DNA from 3 places in the Cellulomonas sp. KRMCY2 genome. Region 1 is predicted to be linked to each of the others. Evidence: predicted binding sites of a transcription regulator. Region 1 holds the regulator's gene; each other region holds the start of a gene.
The links. Region 1 encodes HrcA, which represses chaperone genes, less so after heat shock. Its sites were predicted from a motif close to TTNGCACTCGNNNNNNNCGAGTGCNAA; they were not measured.
Positions count from the first base shown of each region.

Region 2: the regulator HrcA is predicted to act here: its motif matches at 1,454-1,480, upstream of groES (co-chaperone GroES).
Region 3: the regulator HrcA is predicted to act here: its motif matches at 1,115-1,141, upstream of K415_RS0114235 (Hsp20/alpha crystallin family protein).

Region 1 covers NZ_JAGF01000001.1:3,217,744-3,220,005, reverse strand. Annotated here, with positions in the region: gene dnaJ (molecular chaperone DnaJ) at 1-917, opposite strand, end outside; gene hrcA (heat-inducible transcriptional repressor HrcA) at 964-1,983, opposite strand; gene K415_RS0115135 (DUF3097 domain-containing protein) at 2,155-2,262, shown strand, end outside.
Region 2 covers NZ_JAGF01000001.1:2,172,216-2,174,477, reverse strand. Annotated here, with positions in the region: gene K415_RS21745 (MerR family transcriptional regulator) at 1-419, opposite strand, end outside; gene K415_RS0110555 (WhiB family transcriptional regulator) at 663-953, shown strand; gene groES (co-chaperone GroES) at 1,029-1,325, opposite strand; gene K415_RS0110545 (class I SAM-dependent methyltransferase) at 1,543-2,262, shown strand, end outside.
Region 3 covers NZ_JAGF01000001.1:3,016,315-3,018,576, reverse strand. Annotated here, with positions in the region: gene K415_RS0114240 (MalY/PatB family protein) at 1-517, shown strand, start outside; gene K415_RS0114235 (Hsp20/alpha crystallin family protein) at 539-1,018, opposite strand; gene adhE (bifunctional acetaldehyde-CoA/alcohol dehydrogenase) at 1,304-2,262, shown strand, end outside.

The DNA.
Region 1 (2,262 bases):
ACGTCGCCCGGCTGGGTGCCCGGCCGGATGTCGACCTCGCGGACCCCGTCGAGGGTCTCGAGCTCGGCGAGGGTGCCGAGGGCGGCCGCGGTCATCGGGATCTCGAGCGTGCAGTGCAGGTCGTCGCCCCGCCGCACGAAGATCTCGTGGTTGCGCTCGCGGACCTCGAGGTAGACGTCGCCGGCCGGGCCGCCGGCCGGGCCGACCTCGCCCTGTCCGGTGAGCTTGATCCGGGTCCCGGTGTCGACGCCCGCCGGTACGTCGACGCTCAACGTCCGCCGGCTGCGGACCCGGCCCTCGCCGGAGCACTCGGGGCACGGCTCGGGGATGACCGTGCCGAAGCCGTGGCACGCGGCGCACGGGCTCGAGGTCATGACCTGGCCCAGGAAGGAGCGCGCGACCCGCTGGACGACGCCGCGCCCGCCGCAGACGTCACACGTGCGCGGCGACGTCCCGGGGCGGCAGCAGCTGCCCTGGCACGTACCGCACACCACAGCCGTGTCGACCTGCACGTCGCGGTGGACGCCGAAGGCCGCCTCGGCCAGGTCGAGGTCGAGCCGGACGAGCGCGTCCTGGCCGCGTCGGGCACGGGGCACCGGACCGCGCTGGGCGCCACCACCCTGGCCGGCACCGAAGAAGGTCTCGAAGATGTCCTGGAAGCCGAAGCCCGCGCCGAACCCGCCCGCAGCGCCGCCGCCCGGCGCGGTCGGGTCGACCCCGCGGTCGTACATCTGGCGCTTCTCGGGGTTCGACAGCACCTCGTAGGCGCGCGAGACGTCCTTGAAGCGGTCCTCGGCACCGTCGCCCGACGCGACGTCCGGGTGGTGCTCGCGGGCGCGCTTGCGGTACGCCTTCTTGATCTCGTCCTGCGTGGCGTCATGGCTCACGCCGAGGATGTCGTAGAAGTTGCTGCTCACTGATCACTCTCTGCGGTGGCGTACGGGCTGCGGTCTGCGGTGCGGGTCATCCGGCCAGGATCCTGGACAGGTACCGGGCGACCGCCCGGACCGAGGCGATCGTCCCGGCGTAGTCCATCCGGGTGGGTCCGAGCGAACCGATGCGGGCGACCGGCTCGCTCTGCGATCCGTAGCCCGCCGCGACGAACGACGTCTCGGCGAGTCCGGCGTGCTGGTTCTCCCGGCCGATCCGGACCGTGAAGCCGGCCGAGTCCTCGGCCATCTCCGACAGCAGGCGAAGCAGGACGACCTGCTCCTCGAGCGCCTCGAGGACCGGACGGATGGTCTGGGTGAAGTCCGTCCCGCTCCGGGCGAGGTTCGCGGTCCCGGCCAGCACGATGCGCTCCTCGGTGGCCTCCGCGAGCGTGTCCTCGACCACGTGCACGACGCGCTGGACCAGCGGTTGGTCCACGACGGCGAACCCGGTGGCCATCTCCTCGAGCGGCTCGGGCAGGTCGATCAGGCGCCGGCCCGCGACTGTCGCGTTGAGCCGCGCGCGGAGCTCCGGGACGATGTGGTCGGGCACCGGGTCGTCGAGCTCGAGGACACGCTGCTCGACCCGGCCGTTGTCCGTGATGATCACCACGAGCAGCCGGGTCTCACCGACGGGCACGAGCTCGAGGTGGCGCAGCGCCGACCGGCGCAGCGACGGGTACTGCACGACGGCGACCTGCTGGGTGAGCTGGGCGAGCAGGCGAACGGCTCGGTCCACGACGTCGTCGAGGTCGACAGCGTCCTCCAGGAAGACCTGGATCGCCTTGCGCTCCGGCGCGGACAACGGCTTGATCGTCGAGAGCTTGTCGACGAAGAGGCGATAGCCCCTGTCGGTCGGGACGCGCCCGGCCGAGGTGTGCGGCTGGGCGATGTACCCGGCCTCCTCGAGCGCTGCCATGTCGTTGCGGATCGTCGCGGGTGAGACGCCGAGCCCGTGCCGCTCCACGAGGACGCGTGAACCGACCGGCTCGTGGGTCTGGACGTAGTCCTCGACGATCGCGCGCAGGACATCGAGCCGTCGGTCGTCGCTCATGGCACCTCCTGTCCGGCGATGGGGTCCTCGTCCACGGACGTAGCACTCCGGGGATCCGAGTGCTAATCCTACCCGTGCCTGGCGCGGCGCCCCAGATGTGCGCGACGACCGCTGGCATCATCGGGGCGCGACGAAGGGCCGACGACGGGCCGACGAAGGGCAGGACGGCGGATGAGCCAGGACAGATACGGCAACGACGTGCTGCGCGACCCGGGCGGCCACCGACCACGGCACCCCACGTCACGACCGCAGGTCGCGCAGGACGGGCTGGTCGTCGAG
Region 2 (2,262 bases), 1.0 Mb from region 1:
ATCGGGACGGCGTCCGTGTACGCGTCGAGGACGTCGGTGACCGACGGGACCCGGACCGACGAGGCCGACGACGCCTCCGCGGACGACAGGGCGGTACGGGCCGCCTCCGACGGGGCGACACCCTCGAGGGTGAGCCGGCGCATCACCAGGAGCCGCCCGACGTCCGTCGACGAGTACCGGCGGTGCGAGCCCGCCATGTGCTGCGACGGACCGAGCCCGTAGCGGCGGTCCCAGGTCCGCAGCGTGGCGGGTGCGACACCGAGCCGCCGGGCGACCGCTGCGACGGTCAGGGCAGGGCCCTCGGCCTTGGCACCGCGCACTGCGGTCCCTGCGGATGCGCCGTGGCTGCGGGCGGCGGGCTCGTCTGCGGCGGGGACCTCGCGCGACGGCTCCGCGGCGTCGGAGCTCGTCGGGACCATGAAGCGATTGTGCACAGCCCACGGCGCGATCCGCCACCGCACGCGCTGATGAGCACACGGTTGTCATTTCGCTTCGCGAGACGCTTCAGCGCGAATAACCATGACCAAGGGGGTTGACCAACTTGTGACGCGGTTCTAGGTTGGAGACAGCGCATCGACCAGATGACGACCGATCGCCCAGGCGTACCCCGCCATCGATCACCGAGAGCGACCGGCAGCCGCCGGTCCGACCCAGGAGGACCCATGACGGAGATCTCGCGACTGCCCGGTCCGGTGATGGACCTGTGGGAGTGGCAGTACGAGGGCCTGTGCCGCGAGGCAGACCCGGCCCTCTTCTTCCACCCGGAGGGCGAACGCGGCTCGGCCCGTCGTCGCCGCGCGGAGGCCGCCAAGGCCATCTGCGCCACGTGCCCCGTGATCGAGATGTGCCGCGAGCACTCCCTCGCCGTGCGCGAGCCGTACGGCGTGTGGGGCGGGCTGTCCGAGGAGGAGCGCACCGCGCAGCTTGCCGGGCGCCTGCGCAAGGCCGGCTGAACGACGCACGACGAAGCCCCGCACCGGATGTCCGGTGCGGGGCTTCGTCGTGCGCAGCTCAGGAGCTGGCCGAGCTCACTTCACGACGACGGCGAGGATGTCGCGCGCCGAGAGGATCAGGTACTCCTCACCGGCGTACTTGACCTCGGTGCCGCCGTACTTGCTGTAGATGACCGTGTCGCCGACTGCGACGTCCAGCGGGACGCGCTGGCCGTTGTCGTCGACGCGGCCGGGACCGACTGCCAGGACCTCGCCCTCCTGGGGCTTCTCCTTGGCGGTGTCCGGGATGACAAGACCGGAAGCCGTCGTCTGCTCTGCTTCGAGCGTGCGGACAACGACCCGGTCCTCGAGCGGCTTGATGGAGACCGACACAGCGGACCTCCCCTTCGCATTCGTGGGAACGGATGATGATCATGGCCGCGGACCTGGGCTGCCCGTCGTCGCGGGTGCCGGTCAGCCCGATTGCTGTCCGATGCGGCTGGTAGCAATCTATTGCCGCGTTAGCACTCGGTCAACACGAGTGCCAGTCGCCCGCACCACCGGCGGCCCGGGCGGCCCCTGGCGGACGGGGCGTGCAAGGATCGGCCTCGTGGACCCTGCCGCCCTGAGCCTGCTGCTGAGCCCTGAGGGGTGGGCGCTCCTCGGTGCACTGCCGCGCTACGACGAGCGCCTGGCGATGGTGCTGTCCGAGCGCCTCCAGCGCGAAGGCGTCGATGCCGTCCTGGTGGCTGCCGCGCTGACCCAGTCGAGGCTGCGCTCCAGGGCACGGGAGAAGTTCGACGACTTCGCCGACGGCATGCTCTTCACCGCCGCCGGCCTCGAGCAGGCGACCCGGCTCAACGTCGGCGCCCGCCACGCGCAGCGGTACACCGCCGCAGGCTGCACCCGGGTGGCCGACCTGACGTGCGGCATCGGCGGGGACTCGATGGCGTTCGCTGCCCTCGGCGTCGCGGTCCTCGCCGTCGACCTCGACGAGCTCACTGCGGCGATCGCGACGGTCAACCTGCGGCACTTCCCCGAGGCCGAGGTCCGGCACGCCGACGGCCTCACCCTCGACCTCCTGGCCGAGGGCGTCGACGGGGTCTTCGCCGACCCTGCACGCCGTACGACCGGGGGGCGCCGGCGGCATGACCCGTCGGCGTACAGCCCCCCGCTGGACGACGTCCTGGCGGTGCGCTCGACCGTCCCGGCGCTCGGCGTCAAGGTCGGGCCGGCCATCGCGCACACGGCCGTCCCGGCCGACGCCGAGGCCCAGTGGGTCAGCGCGGACGGCGACGTCGTCGAGGCCGGCCTCTGGTTCGGCCCGCTC
Region 3 (2,262 bases), 200 kb from region 1:
CGCCCACACCGTGACCGCGACCTCAGCGTCGAAGGCGTGGAACATCCCCGGGCTCAAGTGCGCGCAGATCCTGCTGAGCAACGACGCGGACGAGGCGAGATGGGCGTCGTTCGACATGCTCGCGACGCATGGCGCCTCGACGCTCGGCGTGGTCGCCAACACAGCGGCGTACCGCGACGGCCGGCCCTGGCTCGGCGCGCTCGTCGAGCACCTCGACGGCAACCGTGCCGCGCTGGCCGACGTCCTGGCCGAGCGGGCACCACAGATCGGTCACGTCCCGCCGGAGGGCACCTACCTGGCCTGGCTCGACCTGCGGGCGGCACTGGCGGCGTCGCCCGACGCGCCGCACGACCACCTCGCGCGATGGATCGGCGAACGCACCGGGGTGGCGCTGACCGACGGCGCGGCCTGCGGTCGGGCCGGGCGGGGCTTCGTCCGGTTCAACCTCGCGATGCCCCGCCCGCTGGTGGTCGAGGCCGGACGGCGGATCGCCGCCTGCCTCGACCCTTCAGCCTGACCTCCGGTCGCGACGGCCTGGTCAGGTCGTCGGCTGCTCACCCAGCGCCGGTGCCGGCGTGCCGGCCGAGCCGATCACGGTCCGGGACGGCGCGTGCTGGATCTCGATCCGCCGCGGCTTGGCCTCCTCGGCGACCGGGATCGTCAAGGTCAGGACGCCATCGGCGTAGCTGGCCTCGATCACGTCGAGAGCGAGGCCTCGGCCCAGCGTCAGCTGCCGGACGTAGGTGCCGGACGGCCGCTCGCGCGCCAGCCACTGGACGTCCGCGTCGGTGTGTGCCGTCCGCTCCGCCCTGATCGTCAGGGTGCGGTCCTCCACGTTGACGTCGACGCTGCCCGGGTCCGCGCCCGGCAGGTCGATGTGCAGCACGTAGTGGTCGCCGGACCGGTACAGGTCCATCGGCATCCCGGGCAGAGCCGGTGTCGCTGCCTGCCGGACGGACCCGAGGATCTCGTCCATCCAGCGCGCGGTGTCGGCGAACGGGTCGTAACGGGTAGCCACGCAGATCACCTCCCACAAGGTGCCCCGGACCCTCCGGGGCACGGCGTCAGCCCGGGCGGAGGGACTGCCTCCGCACCAGGCGGCTACACTCCTTTCTTAGCACTCTGCTACCGAGAGTGCCAGCCCCCGACGGTGTCCAGAGCCCAGCCGGGAGCACAGCCACCGCGATTCGTGGCACCGCCACCCAAGGACCTTTGGCACGCGATCCGGACACGTCAGCCACCTACCGTCGTAGGTGGGTCAAGGGCGATCCCCTCCATCACCGACCATGACCGGGAGATCCCCGTGAGCGCACGAACCGTCCGTACGAAGACCCCCGAGACCGCGACCGTCGCCGAGCGGGTGACCCCGGCAACGCCGTCCTCAGCGATCGACGCACTGGTCGCCGGCGCGACGAAGGCGCTGGCCGCCTACGCGTCCTTCACCCAGGAGGACGTCGACCACATCGTCAAGAAGGCGTCCGTCGCGGCGCTGAACCAGCACGGTCAGCTCGCCAAGCTCGCGGTCGCCGAGACCCACCGCGGCGTGTTCGAGGACAAGGCCGTCAAGAACATCTTCGCGTGCGAGCACGTGACGAACTCGATGCGCGACCTCAAGACCGTCGGCATCATCGCCCGGGACGACCTGCACGGCATCATCGAGATCGCCGAGCCGGTCGGCGTGATCTGTGGCGTGACGCCGGTGACCAACCCGACGTCGACAGCGATCTTCAAGTCCTTGATCGCCCTCAAGACCCGCAACCCGATCATCTTCGCGTTCCACCCCTCGGCCCAGCAGAGCTCGGTGGCCGCAGCGAAGATCGTCCGCGACGCAGCCATCGCAGCGGGCGCCCCCGAGCACTGCATCCAGTGGGTCGGTGCGCCGTCGATCGGTGCGACCAACGAGCTGATGAACCACCCCGGCGTCGCGCTGATCCTGGCGACCGGCGGCAACGCGATGGTCAAGGCCGCGTACTCCTGCGGCAAGCCCGCCCTCGGCGTCGGTGCGGGGAACGTCCCGGCCTACATCGAGAAGACCGCGAAGCTCAAGCGCGCGGTCAACGACGTGACGCTCTCGAAGGCCTTCGACAACGGCATGGTCTGCGCGTCCGAGCAGGCCGTGATCCTCGACACCGAGATCTACGACGCGGCGATGGCCGAGTTCGACCGCCTGCACGCCTACCGCTGCAGCCCGACCGAGAAGGCCCAGCTCGAGGAGTTCATCTTCGGCGTCACGGCCGAGTCCGCGAACTGCGCCGGTGCCAA